DNA from 2 places in the Streptomyces sp. NPDC041124 genome. Region 1 is predicted to be linked to the other one. Evidence: riboswitches for the same ligand, from Rfam matches in the RefSeq annotation. Region 1 holds a riboswitch; the other holds the start of a gene.

Region 1 (13,612 bases):
CGGTCGTCCTCCTTCGACCACCGTAAGCGCGGTTGCCCGGTCCCGCGCCAGGGATGCGGCAGTCTGGAGGAATGACGGCGGACGAATGGACGCACGCGGTGCGGCGACAGATCGGGCTCGGCAGGATCGTGCCCCTGGGTGGAGCGCGTGACGGTGCGTGGATCACGGAGCGGGCGGCGGCGGTGCTGCTGCGTCGTGCGGTGGCACAGAGTGCGCCCGGCGTGCGCCTGGACGGTCTGCGGCTCGGGCTCGTCCGGCCGGAGGAGGCCGGGGAGCCGCAGGAGCCGGTCGTGCCGGCCCCGCCGAGCGCGCTGCCGCCGGGCCCGTTGCGGCTGGCCGCGGAGTTCGCGGCGACGGCGGCGCGGCCGCTGCCGGTGACGGTGTCCCTGCTGCGCGCGGTGCTGGCCGGGGCCGCGACGGAACGGATCGGGCTGACGGTGACGGAGGTGGACCTGCGGGTGACGGAGCTGCTGGACGCGGACGTGCCGGTGGCGTCCGGCGCGCCGTCGCGCGAGAGCGGGCCGTCCGGGCCGGCGGACCCCGGCGGCCCGGAGACGGGCCGGATCGCGGCGGCCGTGCTCGCCGTCCCGGGGGTGGCCCGGCTGACGGGCACGTCGGGCCGCGCGGTCCGCCTGTCCGAGCACCCGGGGGGCGCCGCCCTCCCCCGCCGCCACGCGCGCGTGGACCTCGCGGTCCGGGCGGACCACCTCCCCCTGGAGGTGGCCCGTGCGGTCCGCGAGGCCGCGTCGGCGGCCCTGCCGGACCGTCCGTCGGTGACGGTCCTGGTGACCGACCTGGAGTGAGCGCGTTTCGGGAGGGGTGTGTTATTCGCCCAGGCCGGACAGGTCGCGCAGGCGGCGGGCCTGGGCGGCCCGTTCGGCGGCGCGCTGCTCGTCGTAGGTGCGGTCCTGGGCGCCGCGCAGGAGGGTCTTCGTCTCGATGACGGCGTCCCGGGGTGCGGCCAGCAGCGCCGCGGCGAGGTCCTGGACGGTGGCGTCCAGGTCGGCCGCGGGCACGGCGAGGTTGGCGAGTCCGGTGTTCACGGACTCCTCGGCCGTGACGAAGCGGCCGGTCGCGCAGATCTCCAGCGCGCGGGCGTACCCGACGAGGCCGACCAAGGGGTGCGTGCCGGTGAGGTCGGGGACGAGTCCGAGGCTGGTCTCGCGCATGGCGAACTGCACGTCGTCCGCGACGACACGCAGGTCACAGGCGAGGGCGAGCTGGAAACCGGCTCCGATGGCGTGTCCCTGCACGGCGGCGATGGACACGATGTCGCCGCGCCGCCACCAGGTGAACGCCTCCTGGTACCCGGCGATGGCCGCGTCGAGCGCGGCGTCGTCGCTGCGCGCGAGGTCGATGAACGAGGGCTCGCCCTCGATCCCCTCGGGGCTGAGCATCTGCCGGTCGAGCCCCGCGGAGAAGGACTTGCCCTCACCGCGCAGCACCACGACCCGGACGGAGCCCGGCAGCAGCCGGCCCGCCTCGGTGAGCGCCCGCCACAGAGCGGGGCTCTGCGCGTTGCGCTTGGCCGGGTTGGTCAGCGTCACCGTGGCGATCGCGTCGTCGACGGTGAGCCGTACGCCGTCCTTGTCGAGTACCGGACCGAGGTCCTGGGCGGACGAAGCCATGGGGCGCCTCCGATGAGTGCGGTCGTCTAAGTGACTGCACAGTAACCACCCGGCCGGTCAGTCCCCCGACCGGGTGGCCACCATCGGTCCTCGTGGCGCCGGGATCACTCCGACGGGGCCTTCTTGCCCCGTGTCGCCCCGCCACGCCCTCGCAGCGTGACGCCCGACTCGCTGAGCATGCGGTGCACGAAGCCATACGAGCGGCCGGTCTCCTCGGCCAACGCCCGGATGCTCGCACCGGCGTCGTACTTCTTCTTCAGGTCTGCCGCGAGCTTGTCGCGCGCGGCGCCGGTCACCCGGCTGCCCTTCTTCAGAGTCTCGGCCACCCGTGCCTCCTCATGGGAAGTGCGCTCTGGTCTCCTCATGATCACCCCTACCGGCCTCCATGGCCACCCATTCGGCAAGGTCGATGAGACAAGGTGGTGACGACGGGAGCGCGTCCCCACGAACGGAATCGACAATTCCGAGGGGTGTCGCCGGTACCTCCCATCGGGTTCTTCCGAGAAGCACCAGGTCAGGAGCGCGCGACGGCCGAGCCCCGGTTCTCCGGGAACTCGGCCGCGACATCGGTGGAGGACACACCCCGGGATGAGGAGATCTCACACGAATGATGGATCACCGATGGGCCGAATGATCCATACGCAGTGGATCACACCTTCGGTCAACCCCCGCTGACGGTCGCGCCGCCTCAGGCCAGGGCGACCAGGTCCGCGTAGTCGGAGCCCCACAGGTCCTCCACGCCGTCCGGCAGCAGGATGATCCGCTCCGGCTGGAGCGCCTCGACGGCGCCCTCGTCATGGGTGACGAGGACGACCGCGCCCTTGTAGGTGCGCAGGGCGCCGAGGATCTCCTCACGGCTTGCGGGGTCGAGGTTGTTGGTCGGCTCGTCGAGCAGCAGCACGTTCGCCGACGACACCACGAGGGTGGCGAGGGCGAGACGGGTCTTCTCGCCGCCTGAGAGGACACCGGCCGGCTTGTCCACGTCGTCGCCGGAGAACAGGAACGAGCCGAGCACCTTGCGGACCTCGACGAGGTCCATGTCGGGTGCGGCGGAGCGCATGTTCTCCAGGACCGTGCGGTCGGGGTCCAGGGTCTCGTGCTCCTGGGCGTAGTAGCCGAGCTTGAGGCCGTGGCCGGGCACGACGGCGCCGGTGTCCGGCTGCTCGACGCCGCCCAGGAGCCGCAGCAGGGTGGTCTTGCCCGCGCCGTTGAGGCCGAGGATGACGACCCGGGAGCCCTTGTCGATGGCCAGGCTGACGTCGGTGAAGATCTCCAGGGAGCCGTACGACTTCGACAGGCCCTCGGCCATCAGCGGGGTCTTGCCGCAGGGCGAGGGCTCGGGGAAGCGCAGCTTGGCGACCTTGTCGGACTGGCGGACCTCCTCCAGACCGGACAGCAGCTTCTCCGCGCGGCGGGCCATGTTCTGCGCGGCGACGGTCTTGGTGGCCTTGGCACGCATCTTGTCGGCCTGCGCGTTGAGCGCGGCGGCCTTCTTCTCGGCGTTCTGCCGCTCGCGCCGGCGGCGCTTCTCGTCCGCCTCGCGCTGCTGCTGGTAGAGCTTCCAGCCCATGTTGTAGACGTCGATGGTGGCGCGGTTGGCGTCCAGGTAGAACACCTTGTTGACGACCGTCTCGACCAGGTCCACGTCGTGGGAGATGACGATGAATCCGCCGCGGTAGGTCTTGAGGTAGTCGCGCAGCCAGACGATCGAGTCGGCGTCGAGGTGGTTGGTCGGCTCGTCGAGCAGCAGGGTGTCCGCGTCGGAGAACAGGATCCTGGCGAGCTCGACGCGGCGGCGCTGACCGCCGGAGAGGGTGTGCAGGGGCTGGCCGAGCACGCGGTCGGGCAGGTTCAGCGCGGCGGCGATGGTGGCGGCCTCGGCCTCGGCGGCGTACCCGCCCTTGGTGAGGAACTCCGTCTCCTGGCGCTCGTACTGCCGCAGCGCCTTCTCGCGGGTGGCGCCCTGGCCGCTCGCGATGCGCTGCTCGTTGTCGCGCATCTTGCGGATCAGCACGTCGAGGCCGCGGGCGGAGAGGATGCGGTCGCGGGCGAGGACGTCGAGGTCGCCGGTGCGGGGGTCCTGGGGCAGGTAGCCGACCTCGCCGGAGCGGGTGACGGTGCCGCCGGCGGGGATGCCCTGGCCGGCGAGGACCTTGGTGAGGGTGGTCTTGCCCGCGCCGTTGCGGCCGACCAGGCCGATGCGGTCGCCCTTGGCGACGCGGAAGGTGGCGCTTTCGATGAGCACGCGGGCACCGGCGCGCAGCTCGATACCGGAGGCGGAGATCACGGACAGACTCCAGGGCGGGTGTGGATTGGCGGTGGGCGGCTGAGGACGTTCCCGCCGTCTAATGCGCGAGGAGAATGGCCATGGGAGCCATTCTAACGGGGCCGTGCAAGCGCTTTTCCGGATGCGTGCGTCCGGGCCGTTGCCGGTGGCCGGTGCCAGACTGGGCGGGAGACGGACATTCCGGTGTACGCGAGACACAGAGGAGTGATCGCCATGGCAGGGACGGGCGGCGGGCGTCCGAGCATCGTTCCGACGTTGCTGTACGGGGACGCGAAGGCGGCGATCCGGCAGCTCACGGAGGCCTTCGGTTTCCGGGAACTGTCGGTGTACGAGGGCGAGGACGGCACGGTGATGCACGCCGAGCTGGTGCAGGGCGACGGGGTGGTGATGCTGGGCTCGAAGGGCGGCGGCGGGGCGTTCGACACGGCGATGAAGGGCGCGGGGCCGTCGGCGGCGTACGTCGTGGTGGACGACGTCGACGCCCACCACCGGCGCGCGGTGGACCAGGGCGCGGAGATCCTCATGCCCCCGACGGACCAGGACTACGGCTCACGGGACTACATGGCCCGTGACGTCGAGGGCAATGTCTGGACCTTCGGCACGTACGCGCCGGAGACCGGGGGCTGAGGGCGCGACCTCGGCGGACCGCCGAAGGGCTGGGGTCGGACCCTGGCCCGAAGGGCCGGGGCGGGACCCCGGCCGGAGCGGGCCAGGGTCCTCCCGCACGGGTCCGGGAGCGGGGTCAGCCGCCGGTGTGGACCTGGAAGGCGGCCCGGCGGACGGCCTTGGCCAGGGCCGGGTCGGGGTGGGCGGCGGCGAGGGCGACCAGGACCTGCACGGTGCGCGGGTGGCCGACCGCGCGGACCTCGTTGAGCAGCGCCGGGACGGTGGGCTGCACCGCCGACTCCAGGTGCCGCACCAGCAGCGGGGCCTCACCGTGGTCGGCGACGGCGGCGGCGGTGTCCACCCACAGCCAGGTGGCCTCCTCGCGGGTGAGCACCCCGTGGGCGTCCTCGGGGTCGGCGCCGTCGTGCTCGGCGAGCCACAGCAGGGCGTACGGCCGCAGCGTCGGTTCGTCGAGCACGGTGCGGACCTCGGGTTCGGCGGGGGCGCCCACCACGCGCAGCGCCTCGAAGGCGAGACCGCGCAGCAGCGCGTCCTCGCCGCGGGCGGCGCGGATGAGCTCGGTGACGGCGCTGCCGACCGGCCGGGCGGCGAGCCAGGCCCGGTATTCGGCGCGGGCCGCGTTGGGGCGCAGCCGGGCGCAGCCGCGCAGCATGTCCTCGGCGCCCTGCTCGATGTTCCCGGCGGGGCTCTGCGCGGCGACGCAGATCTGCTCCAGCTTGACCCACACCGCCCAGCTCCCCAGCGGGGTGAGGGTGGCCTGTCCGTCGCCGTAGGTGAGGGCCCCGACGGAGGCGAGGGCGCACAGCGCCCAGTCGAGCAGCGGCTCGAGCGGGGCGTCGGCGGCGGCCGGCTCGGCGAGGGCGGGGCGGGGCGCGTCGGCCTGCGGCGCGTAGTCGATCTCGCAGCGTTCCGTACGGAGTTCGGTGACGCGCTGCTCCAGGAGGTCCAGGAGCTGCGGCACGGGGACGGGGCCGGCGGACAGCTGGAGGAAGGAGAGCACCTGCGGCATGGCCGTGACGACCTCGGCGACGGCGGCGGGCTCGTACTCCTCGGGCTCGGGGTACGCCAGCGACCAGGCGTCGCACAGGGCCACCCAGCCGCGCAGTACGGCGCTGTCGTCACGGTTCCAGGCGCGCAGCCGCCAGCCGGGGCGGGCGGTGCCGCCGTGCACCTCGACGAGGCCGGCCAGGCGGGCGGTGTCCCAGTCGGCGCGCACCTGAGCGGGGGTCAGGCCGAGGGCCTGGGCCGCCCGCTGCGCGGTCGCCTCGGAGAGGGTGGCCTTGCCGTCGGCGGTGGCCCCGTCTCCGCCGGGGCCGAGGGCGGTGTCGGCCCAGCGTGCGACGCGGGCCGCCGCGGCCAGGCCGGAGCGTGCCATTCTGGCCAGCTCCGCCGGTGCGGGGGTGCCCTCCGGAGGTCGTGGCGCGGGGCGGCGCGCGCGCCGCTGGTTGATCGCTGTGGGGGCGGCGGCCAGGGGTCGCGGGCGGACGAGTCGAAGCCTGGAGTCGCGCGGGATACGGGACGTCACGGATGCAGTCTCGCGGGTGACGGTCCGAAATCCCAAACGGAATGACGACGGGGGCGCGGGGGCGGCCCGCGCCCCGGGCCGGGACACGGTCGCAGCGGCCGGATCAGGCCAGTGCCGCGGGGTCAAACGGAATCCGCGGCACCGGCCTCACATCAGAGGGGTGAGGAAGCGTCGCAGGGCCTCCTCGTAGGCCTCCGGGCCGGCGTTCCACATGGCGCCGTGCGCCGCGCCGTTGACGGTGTGCAGGGTGATGGTGTTCGGGTGGGCGGCGGCCAGGCGGCGGGAGAACCGCCAGGGGGCCACCGTGTCGTCGGGGCCGTGGAAGATGTGGGTGGGGACGCCGATCCGGTCCAGGTGGACGGCGCCGGGGCTGCGCTCGCCGTAGAGGCCGGTGCGGCCCTGAGCGGCGCGCACGGCGAGCGGGAGCAGCGCGCCCGGGGTGCGGTGGGCCGCGGCGAGGGCGCGCAGGGTCGCCTCCCAGCTGAGCACCGGCGAGTCGAGGACGAGACCGGCGACGCGGGCGCGCAGCTCCGAGCGGGCCGCGGTGCGCAGGGCCATGGTGGCGCCGCTGGACCATCCGTACAGGACGACCTGCCGGGCGCCCGAGCGCACCGCGTGGTGCAGCACGGCGTCGAGATCGCGCCACTCGGTCTCGCCGAGGTGGTTGAGTCCGTCCGGGGAGCGCGGCGCTCCGGGGTCGCCCCGGTAGGCGGGGGCGAGCACCGGTAGGCGGAGGCGGTGCAGGAACTCCATGACGTTCATGGTGTGTTCCCTGGTGGTGCCGAGACCGTGGACGGCGATCACCCAGGTGTCCCGGACGTTCGGCAGGAACCACACGGGCACGGGTCCGAGTTCGCCGGGGACCTCGAGGGCGGTGTGGTCCAGGCCGAGGGAGGTGCCCGGGTCACCGACGTGGAGGTTCGGGGTGAGCCAGGCGCGGTCGCCGGGTCGCGGGGTGCCGTAGGTGACGCGTTCCAGCCGGCGGACGACGGTGTCGGCGGATCTGGAGGTGCCGGACAGCACGGGTCCGACGACCGCGTGGAACCCGTCCCCGGTGAGGCCGTAGCGGCCGGGGCGCAGCGCGGCGAGGTCGCGGGTGAGGCTGACCTGGCCGGCGGCGGTGGCATGGACGGTGAGGCGGGGCTCCGTGGGCAGGGGGCCGCCCGGGGGGATCCTGAGGGCGGAGTCGCTGGCGAAGCGGCCGGCGGCCACCGCGGCGGCGCCGGCGCCTATCACGGCGGTGACGGCTGCGGCCGTCGCTCTGACAGTGCGCACGCCTTCCAGTGTCGGGGTGGGGGGTCCCTCCGGCCAGTGGGCGGGGGCTCGGCGGTCCCGCGGACGAGGGTCGGTCCGGCTGTCCGGGTGACTGCGGGAGGGCTCGGGCGGTGTGGCGATGGCCTTCTTCCGCCCCCGCCGCCCCTTCCCGTGCCGCCCCCTCCCGTCCCTGGGGGTTCTGCCCCCGGACCCCCCGTTCACGCGGTTCCCCGCGCCCCTAGTGGGGCTGGCCGTAGTGCCGCAGGTGCTGTTCGACCTCTGTCAGCTGGTCGCGGCTGAGGAGGGTCGGGGTCAGGCCGGGGACGGAGGAGGCGGTGAGCCAGAGGCGGCACATCCATTCCAGCTGGGCCGTGCGGTCGTAGGCCTGGAGGAGGGTCGCTCCGTGGGTGACCGTGCCGTGGTTGCGCAGCAGGCAGCCGGTGCGGCCGTCGAGGGCGCGGAGCATGTTCCCGGCCAGTTCGTCGGTGCCGTACGTGGCGTAGCCGGCGACCCGGACGGGGCCGCCCAGCGCGGCGGCCATGTAGTGGATCAGGGGCAGCTCGTCGACGAGCGTGGAGACGGCCGTGGCGTGCACGGCGTGGGTGTGCACGACGGCGCGCGCGGCGGTGGTGCGGTACACGGCGAGATGCATGGGCAGCTCGCTGGTCGGGACCAGTGTGCCGAGCACCTGCCGGCCGGAGAGGTCGACGCCCGTCACGTCGTCCGCCGTGAGCCGGTCGTACGGCACTCCCGACGGTGTGACCAGCACCGTCTCGCCGACCCGCACCGACACGTTGCCGGAGGTGCCGACGACGAGTCCGTCGGCGACGGTGCGGCGGGCGGTGCCGACGAGTTCCCGCCAGGCGTCCGCCTCCTGCGCACTCGCCCGCCGGGATTCGCCCCGGCCTCCGGTGCCCTCCGCTTGCCGCCCGTCCCGCATCCGCTCCGTCATGCGGCGATCCTGTCAGGCGGCCTGCCCACTGCGCTGTCCGGCGGAGCGTCGACCCCCTCTTACAGTCACCACGATGCCCATTCCAGTTCATCTTCCGTTCACCCTGGTTACCTACGTTCGACCAGCCAATGACTTCGAACGATTGCCTGGGTAAATGGAAAGCTTCTCGCTGATCCTCGCGATTGTGGTGGTAACCGCACTCGCGTTCGATTTCACGAACGGTTTCCACGACACCGCGAACGCGATGGCAACGACCATTTCGACCGGTGCGCTGAGGCCCAAGGTCGCGGTGGCCATGTCCGCCGTGCTGAACCTTGTGGGCGCATTCCTCTCGGTGGAGGTCGCCAACACGATCTCCAAAGGCCTCGTCGACGAGGCGGGCATCCGTCCCGAGGTCATCTTCGCCGCCCTGGTCGGCGCGATCCTCTGGAACCTGGTGACCTGGCTGGTCGGACTGCCGTCCAGCTCCTCGCACGCCCTGATGGGCGGTCTGATCGGCGCCACCGTCGCCTCCGCCGGCTTCGGCGCGGTGCACGGCGACGTCCTCGTCACCAAGGTGCTGATCCCCGCGATCGCCGCCCCGCTGGTGGCCGGTCTCGCCGCGATGTTCGCGACCCGGCTCACCTACCGCCTGGGCAGGAAGGCCGACGGGAAGGCCTCCGCGAAGGGCTACCGCGCGGGCCAGATCGCCTCCGCCGGCCTGGTCTCGCTGGCCCACGGCACCAACGACGCGCAGAAGACGATGGGCATCATCACGCTCGCCCTGGTCTCGGGCGGCGTCCTCGTCCCCGACTCCGACCCGCCGCTGTGGGTCATCGTCTCCGCGGGTGTCGCCATCGCGCTCGGCACCTACCTCGGCGGCTGGCGCATCATCCGCACCATGGGCAAGGGCCTGACCGACCTCCAGCCGCAGCAGGGCTTCGCCGCCCAGACCAGCGCCGCGACGGTCATCCTGGCCTCCTCGCACCTCGGCTTCTCCCTCTCCACCACGCACTCCGTCTCCGGCGCCGTGATGGGCGCGGGCCTGGGCCGCAAGGGCGGTGTCGTCCGCTGGTCGACCGCCACGCGGATGTTCGTCGCCTGGGGTCTGACGCTTCCCGCGGCGGCCCTCGTCGCGGCCGTCGCCGAGTGGATCTGCGGCTTCGGCAGCTGGGGCACCGCGGTCGTGGCCGTCTTCCTGGTCGCCTCCAGCTTCGCCATCTGGAAGATCTCCCGGCGCGAGGTCGTCGACCACACCAACGTCAACGACCACGACGTCCCGGGCGAGGAGCCCGGCGTGGTGACGCAGGCGATGGCCGCCGTGACCCCGCCCCCGGCGGGCATCGTGAGCGAGGAGCTCGCGGCCACCATCCCGGCACCCAACGACCCGGCGTCACCGGCCAAGACCACCGTCTGACCGCGAACCGGTACGAAGGAAGAGAAGCACCATGCAGATCGACTGGGCAGCCCTCGGCTCCGTCTTCGGCGTCAGCCTCGTGGTCACCGTGGCCCTGGTGGCCCTGTTCACCCTCGGCATCACCGGCCTGTCGCGCCGCGAGCGGGCCGCCGCGCAGGGCGAGTCCGCGGTCCTGGCCGTCACCGGCGCCTACGCCTGCTTCGCGGCGTGCGCGGCCGCGGTGGGCTACGGGATCTACCTGATCATGGCCTGACCGCGGACCGGATCATGCCCTGATCCAGGATCGCCACCGTCCGGCGGGCGGTGCGGGAGCCACGGCTCCCGCACCGCCCGCCGACGTGTGCCCGCCTTCGCCCGCGGTTCACCCACCGGAACCCCTCTGTGGATCTCGGCACACTTCAGCCTCGCAGGTCAACGGCAGGTTGACGGCCCTTCGGGGGCCGTGGTGGACTGCCACAGCCAATACGGCGGCAGGAGAGGAAGCCGGTGCGATTCCGGCGCGGTCCCGCCACTGTCACCGGGTGAACACCCGGGAGCCAGGAACTCTCACCGCCGGTCTCGTCGAACCAGGGCGCGGACACCCTGAGTGAGGACATATCGCCATGCGCGGCAGCCTGTCGAGGTCGATCAGCGACACCCCACCCCGTTCCGGGGCCGTTCCCTCCGGATCCGTCACCGGCTGACCCATGGGTGCCGATCGCGTGTTCGCGTACGGCGCCGCCGCCGGCCTCCTCGGCGACCTGCTGCTCGGCGATCCCCGCCGTGGGCATCCGGTCGCCGCTTTCGGGCGGGCCGCGGCTGCCGTGGAACGGGTGCTGTGGCGCGACGACCGGGGCCGTGGCGCCGTGCACACCGCCGTGTGCGTCTCAGGCGCCGTGGCGCTGGGCGGCCTGGCCGCCCGCTGTGTGCGCTCCTCCCCCGCCGCCTCCGTCGCCCTGACCGGCGTCGCCACCTGGGCGGTCGTCGGCGGCACCTCGCTGGCCAGGGAAGCCCGTGCCGTCGGCCGGGCCCTGGAGGCGGGGGACGTCGAGGCGGCCCGGGCACGGCTGCCGCACCTGTGCGGCCGGGACCCGCAGGCGCTGGACGCCGACGGGATCGCCCGCGCGGTGGTGGAGTCGGTCGCCGAGAACACCTCGGACGCCGTGGTGGGGGCGCTCGTGTGGGGCGCCGTCGCCGGTGTGCCGGGCCTGCTCGGCTTCCGGGCCGTCAACACGCTGGACGCGATGGTCGGCCACAAGTCCCCCCGCCACCGCCGTTACGGCTGGGCCTCCGCCCGCCTCGACGACGTCGCCGGCTGGCCGGGTGCGCGGCTGACGGCCGTGCTCGCGGCCGCCGCGGGACCGGATCCGCGCGGCGCGGTGCGGGCGTGGCGGGCCGACGCGCACCGGCACCCGAGCCCCAACGCCGGCCCCGTCGAGGCGTCCTTCGCCGGTGCGCTCGGGGTGCGGCTCGGCGGAACGCTCTCCTACGGCGGCCGGGTCGAGCACCGGCCGGTGCTCAACGGCGGCGGCCGGGCCGTCGCCGTCCCCGACATCGACCGGGCGGTACGGCTGTCACGGCGCGTGGGCTGGCTGGCGCTCGGCGCCGGTGCCCTCGCTCGGAGCGTGTGGAAGGGACGCAGGTCATGAACGGTGGGGGGCTGCTGGTCGCCGGGACCACCTCGGACGCCGGCAAGAGCGTGGTGACCGCCGGGATCTGCCGGTGGCTGGTGCGGCGCGGCGTCAAGGTCGCGCCGTTCAAGGCACAGAACATGTCGCTGAACTCGTTCGTGACCCGGGAGGGCGCCGAGATCGGGCGGGCTCAGGCCATGCAGGCGCAGGCCTGCCGGGTCGAGCCGACGGCGCTGATGAATCCGGTGCTGCTCAAGCCGGGCGGCGAGAGGTCCAGCCAGGTGGTCCTGATGGGCAGGCCGGTCGGCGAGATGAGCGCGCGCGGCTACCACGGCGGGCGGCAGCAGCGGTTGCTGGGCACGGTGCTGGACTGTCTGGAACAGCTGCGGAACACGTACGACGCGGTGATCTGCGAGGGCGCCGGCAGCCCCGCCGAGATCAACCTGCGGCGCACGGACATCGTGAACATGGGGATCGCCCGGGGCGCCGGGCTGCCCGTGCTGATCGTGGGGGACATCGACCGGGGCGGCGTCTTCGCGTCCTTCTTCGGCACCCTCGCCCTGCTGTCCCGGGAGGACCAGGACCTGGTCGCCGGGTTCCTGGTGAACAAGTTCCGGGGCGACGTGTCCCTGCTGGAGCCGGGGCTCGACATGCTGCACGGCCTGACCGGAAGGCCGGCGTACGGCGTGCTGCCCTTCCGGCACGGGCTCGGCATCGACGAGGAGGACGGGCTCCGTGTCTCGCTGCGGGGCGCCGTGCGGGAGTCGGTGGTGGCCGCGCCGGTCGGCGAGGACGTGCTGCGGGTCGCGGTGTGCGCGGTGCCGCTGATGTCGAACTTCACGGACGTGGACGCGCTGGCCGCCGAACCGGGCGTCGTGGTGCGGTTCGTGGACCGGCCGGAGGAACTGGCCGACGCCGACCTCGTCGTCGTCCCGGGGACGCGCGGCACCGTACGGGCGCTCCGGTGGCTGCGCGAGCGCGGGCTGGCCCGGGCGCTGGTGCGCAGGGCGGCCGAGGGGCGGCCCGTGCTCGGTGTCTGCGGCGGCTTCCAGATACTCGGCGAGCACATCGAGGACGAGGTCGAGAGCCGCGCCGGGCACGTGGACGGCCTCGGGATCCTGCCCGTGCGGGTGCGGTTCGCCCGCGACAAGACGCTCACCCGGCCCGCCGGCCGGGCCCTCGGGGAGCCCGTCGAGGGATATGAGATCCATCACGGGGTCGCCGACGTCCTGGGAGGCGAGGCGTTCATCTCCGACGACCATGGCCACAGCCTGGACGGCTGCCGGGTCGGGCAGACCTGGGGCACGCACTGGCACGGCTCACTGGAGTCGGACGGGTTCCGGCGGGCCTTCCTGCGCGAGGTGGCCGCCGCCGCGGGACGCCGCTTCGTCCCGGCCCCCGACACCTCGTTCGCCGCGCTGCGCGAGGAGCAGCTCGACCGGCTCGGCGACCTGATCGAACAGCACGCGGACACGGACGCGCTGTGGCGGCTCATCGAGTCCGGCGCGCCACGAGGACTGCCCTTCATTCCACCGGGAGCGCCCGCATGAGCACTGTGTTGTTGTTGTCGACCGCCGACACGGACCTGTTGGCGGCCCGTGCCTCCGGCGCCCCCTACCGGTTCGGCAACCCGACCCGCGTGGACGTGGCGGAGGAGCTGCCCGCGCTGCTGGACGGTGCGGACCTCGCCGTCGTACGGCTGCTGGGCGGCAAGCGTGCCTGGGAGGACGGGCTCGCGGCGCTGAGGGCCTCCGGGATCCCGGCGGTGCTGCTCGGCGGGGAGAGCGTGCCGGACGCGGAGCTGATGGCGGAGTCGACGGTGCCGGCCGGTGTGGTCGCTCAGGCGCTGCGCTACCTCGTCGAGGGCGGCCCGGAGAACCTGACCGAGCTGGCCCGGTTCCTGTCGGACACCGTGCTGCTGACCGGTGAGGGCTTCGAGGAACCGCGGAAGATGCCGGAGTACGGCGTCCACGGCGAGCGTGCCCAGGAGCGGGGCCGCCCGACGGTCGGCGTGCTGTTCTACCGCGCCCACGAACTGAGCGGCAACACCGCCTTCGTGGACACGCTGTGCGACGCGATCGAGGCGCGCGGCGCCAACGCCCTGCCGGTGTACTGCGGTTCGCTGCGCGGCGCGGACCCGGGACTGTACGAACTGCTGGGACGGACGGACGCGCTGGTCGCCACGGTGCTGGCGGCCGGCGGCACGCACGCCTCGCAGGCGTCGGCGGGCGGTGACGAGGATGCCTGGGACGTCGGCGCGCTGGCTGAGCTGAACGTCCCGGTGCTGCAGGGGCTGTGCCTCACCTCCTCGCGCGCCGCGTGGGAGGAGTCCG
Region 2 (5,636 bases), on a different contig from region 1:
TCCTCCCACCCGGTACACCGTCCGGCCCGCCCGGTGCCGGCCGTCAGTCCGTCTCCTGGGCGTGCGGGGCCGTCGCGGGCGGATGGGTCGGACGGTCCCGTCCGCCGTCACGGCCGGACACCACCACGACGACGAGCCCGACGACGACGGCCCCGACGGCGACCCGTCCCGCCGCCCGCAGCCACCAACCCGGCCGGCCCGCGCCCCCGCTCGGGGGGCCCAGCCGTTCCGCCCGCCGGGCCGGTCTCAGCAGACGAAGCAACAGCAGCACCGCGACCGGCAGTTGCAGCAGCCACAGCACGGTGCGCAGCCACTCCCCGTACCAGACGTTGGTCCCGTACAGCAGCGTGTGCCACACGCTCAGCACGTACACGACGATCACGAACCGGTGCAGCCGCCGCCAGGTGTTCGCGCCAATGCGGTGCCGGACGTAGAACAGCAGCCCCAGCGGAACCGCCAGGTAGAGGGCCCCCTGTCCGAGCGGGATGGCGATCTCGCCGGTGCCGGAGTCGTACCAGCCGGGAACGAAGCTGTCGGCGAAGGCCACCCACAGCCGTTCCGCCCAGTCCACCTTCGTCTCGTAGCGTACGAGTTCGGCCGCGAACATCAGCGCGTGCGCGAACATCAGGGCCATGGTCGTCAGGCTGGTGGTGCGGTGCCAGCGCTCCAGTACCTGCCGGGAGACCGGCAGCCGGGCGGGGCGCGGTCCCGACAGGAGCAGACCGAGCATGACCGTGCCCCAGGCCCACAGCAGTCCCGACCATCCGAACGCCTGGCTGAGCAGGTACATCCAGTAGGTGCCGGGGTCGTCCATGAACGGCATGACCGCGACGGTGTCCGAAGCACCCGATTCCATGCGCGCCCACAGGAGGGCGAACACGAGCACGGTGACCACCACCGCCGCGGTGGCGTCGGGCAGGGCGGCCCGCAGGTCGCCGCGCAGGGCGACGCGGTCGCCGGGAAGCCGTTGCCTTCCGGGCGGGACTGCTGCCCCGTCTTCGTCCGGCCTCGTGTCCGATGTCATCAGGGGCCTCCCGGGCACGGGCCATCGCAGCAGCGGTGCGCATGTGGCGTGAGGCAACAAGTCTGGCTGATGAGGGAGTGATCCCCAGAGGTGTTGTCCGGCCAGAGCCGCCACGAGAACTGCGCGGGGCACACCTGGTTTCTGCCTCCCCTCCACATTCAAGACAACCGCCGAAGCCCCACTGTCGCAGGAATACGAGCGCCTCTGCGCTGATACACGCAGTCGGTTCGCGCCTCCCGTCCGCCCGGACGTCCGGTGGTGCGACGCAAGAGAGAACCCGGTGCGAATCCGGGACTGTCCCGCAGCGGTAAGTGGGAACGAAAGCCGTCGATGTCACTGGGCCCGCGTCAGGGCCGGGGAAGAGACGGCCGGTAGGTGTCCTCGAACGGTGAGGACGTGCCCGCGAGTCCGAAGACCTGCCACTGCGCCCGCGTCCCGCGCGGGCTGTGCACGTGACCTCGTGGACTGGGTCGGCGGTATGGGTGGTCGTACGTCGTGCGTATGGCCGCGCCTCCTTCCCTCTCGGTGTTCAAGGCCCGGTACGGAGGAGGACGGTGTGCGGAACCCAGCCGGTTCGCGTCGGCCGTACCGACCCCGGGTCCACGTGCCGTCCGACGGACCGGGGCCGACGACACTCGGACCCGCCGCGGGCGTCCTCCGGGAACCTGACGTGTCCGGCGGCACGGTGTCCGGTGTCTGCCACGGCACTCTGGGCGAGCTGTACCAGGGCCCGTTGCGTGCGGGCACCGACCCTGAGATCGCGGTGGTGTCCTTTCCCGTGGACCGTCACTCCTGGGTGTACTTCACACCGAGGACGGCGGCCGGTCCTCAGCCACATGCCCCGCCCCTCGGGGAGAAGTCGGTGGCAGCGGCGCGGCTCTTCCTCGACCACTACGGCCTCACCCTGCCACCGGGCGACTGGCACACCCGCTCCGAACTGCCGGTGGGCGTGGGGATGGCCAGTTCCACGGCGGACATCGTGGCGACGCTGCGCTGTCTGTTCCGCGTCTTCTCCCTGCCGTACGACACGGACGTGGTCCTCGGCGTCCTGGCCGGCATCGAGCGCGCCGACAGCGTCTTCCTCGACGAGTTCGCCCTGTACCTCAGCGGGCGGCACCGGGTGGTGCGGCGACTGGGCCCGGGCCTCGGCTTCCACACCGCCTTCGTCACGGAACCCGGCACGGTGGACACCGCCGCCGTCACTCCCCTGCTGCTGGACCACTACAGGCGCCGCGGCGAGGAGTACCGACGGTGCCTGACCGATCTGGTGAAGGGCTTCGACTCGGGAGACCCGGCCGCCGTCGCCCGTGCCGCGACGACCAGCGCCGCGTTGTCTCAGGAGGTGCTGCCCAAGGCGACCTTCGGCAGCCTGCACGCCCACCGTGAGCGGTTCGGCGCCGACGGCGTCTTCGTCGCCCACACCGGCTGCCTGGCCGGCTATCTCTTCGCCTCACGCCCGCGAGCCGAGGTCAAGTCCGAACTCTCCGCGTTCTTCCACTCGCTCGGCCACCAGTGCACCTTCGCCCAAGGAGGCTACGGGTGATCCACCCCCACATCGCCGACGCCCTGAAAGTCCCGGACCTCGTCCGGCTCACCGATGGCCTGGTCCTGCTGCGGTTCGAGTCGATGAAGATCTACTCGGCCCTGGCCGCCGTCCGTCATCTGCTGGAGCGAGGCACGGTCCGTCCGGGCCAGACCCTGATCGACAGCTCCAGGGGCATCTACGCCTACGCCCTCGCACTGGCCTGCCACCGGTACGGCATGCGGTGCCACATCGTCGCGTCCACCACCGTCGACGCCACCACCCTCGCCCAACTGGAGATCCTCGGCGCCACGGTGGAACAGGTCAGACCGTCGCGGAACCTGAAGCTCGACCAGGAACTGAGGGTGCGGCGGGTGCGCGAGATACTCGCCGGGCGTCCCGGCCACCACTGGATGCGCCAGTACCACGACGACGTCCACTACCTCGGCTACCAAGAGGTCGCCGACCGGATCGCGGCGGAGTTCCCGGCCGTGCCGCTGACCGTCGTCGGCGGGGTGGGTTCCGGAGCCTCGACCGGCGGCATCGTGGAACACCTGCGTGTTACCGACCCCTCGGTGCGTCTGGTCGGCGTCCAGCCCTTCGGCAGCGTCACCTTCGGCAGCCAGGACCACCACGATCCCGAGGCGATCATCGCCGGCATCGGCTCGTCGATCGTCTTCGACAACGTCCGCCACCATCTCTACGACACCGTGCACTGGCTGGACTTCACCCACGCCATGTCCGGCGCCGTCGCCCTGCTGCGCGAGCACGCGGTGTTCGCCGGGCTGTCCACCGGTGCCGGCTATCTGACGGCGACGTACGAGGCCCGTCGCCACCTCGACCGACTGCACCTGGTGATAGGGGCCGATACCGGACACCGCTACGTGGAGCGCGTGTTCGCCCGGCACGCCGAGGCCCTGGATCCGGCCGCGCTGAAACCCCTCGAGGTCCGCAGTCCGGAGGAGATGACCATGCCCTGGTCGAGGATGACGTGGCAGCGCACTCCCTGCCCGGCCCACTGGAAGGAGCGGGCGGCATGACCGTGGCCTGCCTGGAGTCACTGACCTTCGGCCTCGGCCGTCTGGTCCGTGCCGCCGACCGGCTCGGCGAGCGCCTGCTGCTGCTGACCCGGGACCCCGCCTACTACGCCTACGAACTGGACCGGCTGCCCGACGGTGCCCTCGACGTCGTCGTGACCGACACCTTCGACGTGGAACGAACCGCCGATCTGCTCCGGCGCACCCTGGGACTGCGCGGCCTGATCAGTTCCACCGACACCTGGACCCTGGCCGGCGCTGCCCTCACCGAACGCCTCGGCCTGCCCGGTCTCGATTCAGCCGTCCTGCGGCTGACCCGGGACAAGGCCGCGGTACGCAACCGGCTGCACGAGGTGGGTCTCACGCGCGGACGGGCCGTCGAAAACGCCGAGCCGGACCGCGAGGCGCGCGGGCTGCTGCTCAAGGAGATGGGACCGCCGCTCGTGCTCAAGGACACGGCGGGCACCGGGAGCCAGAACGTGTGGCTGGTCCGTGACGAAGGCGAACTCGACGCGGCGCTGGCCGAGGCGTCCGGTCGGGACCTGAAGGGGCGGTTGTTCGCCGAGCCCTATTTCAGCGGGCCGGTGTACAGCGCCGAGACGCTCACCTGGGACGGCCGCACCCGGCTGCTGGGCGTCTCCAGTCGACTCATGTCACCGGAGCCGCACTTCCGGGAGGAGATCACCGCCTTCCCCGTCGCCTTCCCGGGCCCGCAGCGGACATCGCTGGAGCGCTGGCTCGACCGGATGCTCGCCGCCATCGGCTACACCGACCGGTTCGCACACGTGGAGTTCGTGCTGACCGCCGACGGCCCGGAGGTGGTGGAGGTCGATCCCCGGATCGGGGGCGCCCTGGTCGGGGAGGGCATGTGCCGGGCGCTCGGCGTCAACGTGTACGCGAGGCCGCGCTCAGCCGCCGCCCCCGGCTCATGGACGCGGACCTGCCCGGTGGTCCGGCCGTCGCCTTCGTTCTGGGCTATCCGGCCGCACCCGGCGTGTTCACCGGGGTCGCCGGGCTCGACCGGCTCGACAACATGCCGGGAACGCCCGCCTCGTACCCGGTTAAGCAGACCGGCGACCTCATCGAGCACCTGGACGACAGCCGCGGCTACGCGGGCATCGTGTACGCCGAGGCGGAGATCGCCGAACTCGCCACCCACCGCGCGGTGGCCGCCGCGGGCGCCCTGCGGGTACTCACCGACCCGGCCGGCCGGGAGGCGCCCGGTGGGTGAGCGCACCACCCGGGGACCGGGCCTGCGGGACTCGCTGTTCCCGCTCACCGGCCCGCTGCGGTTCCTCCTGCTCAGCTCGTTCCTCATTCCGCTCGGCAGCTTCATGGTCCTGCCGTTCATGTCGGTGTTCCTGCACGAACGGCTCGGGATGGGGCTCGGCACGGTCGGCGTCGTCCTGGCCGTGGCATCGCTCGTGCAGTTCTCCGGCGGCATCGTCGGCGGAGCCCTCGCGGACCGGATCGGGCTGCGCCGCACGATGCTGTGGGCACTCGTCGTACGCACCGCCCGTTTCCTGACGTGCTGCGGTGCCGCGCTCTACCTGCCCGCGAACAAGGCGTACCTGGTGCACGGGGTCGACGACGAGCGCCGCCCGGCGTTCCTGTCGGCGGGCAACGCGGCACTCAACGCAGGCATGGCCGTGGGCCCGTTGATCGCCGGGCCGTTCGTCCTGTCGTCGCCCGGCTGGCTGTTCGCGGCCGTCACGGCGCTGTTTCTCACGGTCACGGTGGGACATGCGCGGCTGCCCGGGACAGAAGGGGAAGACCCCGCCGGATCAAGGGAAACGGTCCCCTCGGGTCTCTTAGCCGGCGTGGCGCTCCTGCCCTTCGTCGCCAACGCCCTGGCGTTCTACCTCTACTTCCACTTCCAGCACTTCCTGGCGGTGTACGCCGTCGAGCGCGCCTCCAGCGCGTTCTACAGCGTGGTGCTGCTGCTCTGCTTCACGCTGGTCATCGTCGTCCAGCCACTCGCGTCCGGCCTGATCCTGCGCATGCCGCACGCCCTCGCCCTCGCGGTCGGCTTCACGGGCCTGGCGACGGGCCT

What was found. Region 1 has a riboswitch for cobalamin ahead of ACZ6A9_RS04660 (cobalamin biosynthesis protein). Riboswitches for the same ligand answer to the same signal wherever they lie in the genome.
Positions count from the first base shown of each region.
Region 2: another riboswitch for cobalamin. It lies ahead of ACZ6A9_RS15195 (GHMP family kinase ATP-binding protein); the one in region 1 lies ahead of ACZ6A9_RS04660 (cobalamin biosynthesis protein).

Region 1 is NZ_JBVIYR010000002.1:50,279-63,890, forward strand. Features, by position in the region: gene ACZ6A9_RS04610 (nucleopolyhedrovirus P10 family protein) at 72-803, shown strand; gene ACZ6A9_RS04615 (enoyl-CoA hydratase/isomerase family protein) at 825-1,628, opposite strand; gene ACZ6A9_RS04620 (helix-turn-helix domain-containing protein) at 1,733-1,954, opposite strand; gene abc-f (ribosomal protection-like ABC-F family protein) at 2,317-3,915, opposite strand; gene ACZ6A9_RS04630 (VOC family protein) at 4,129-4,542, shown strand; gene ACZ6A9_RS04635 (hypothetical protein) at 4,658-6,067, opposite strand; gene ACZ6A9_RS04640 (alpha/beta hydrolase) at 6,215-7,342, opposite strand; gene ACZ6A9_RS04645 (class II aldolase/adducin family protein) at 7,560-8,273, opposite strand; gene ACZ6A9_RS04650 (inorganic phosphate transporter) at 8,428-9,669, shown strand; gene ACZ6A9_RS04655 (hypothetical protein) at 9,701-9,922, shown strand; cobalamin riboswitch at 10,099-10,234, shown strand; gene ACZ6A9_RS04660 (cobalamin biosynthesis protein) at 10,356-11,297, shown strand; gene ACZ6A9_RS04665 (cobyric acid synthase) at 11,294-12,829, shown strand; gene cobN (cobaltochelatase subunit CobN) at 12,826-13,612, shown strand, end outside.
Region 2 is NZ_JBVIYR010000005.1:77,003-82,638, reverse strand. Features, by position in the region: gene ACZ6A9_RS15200 (ferric reductase-like transmembrane domain-containing protein) at 44-1,024, opposite strand; cobalamin riboswitch at 1,234-1,458, shown strand; gene ACZ6A9_RS15195 (GHMP family kinase ATP-binding protein) at 1,695-2,567, shown strand; gene ACZ6A9_RS15190 (cysteine synthase family protein) at 2,564-3,586, shown strand; partial or broken gene ACZ6A9_RS15185 (ATP-grasp domain-containing protein) at 3,583-4,814, shown strand; partial or broken gene ACZ6A9_RS15180 (MFS transporter) at 4,807-5,636, shown strand, end outside.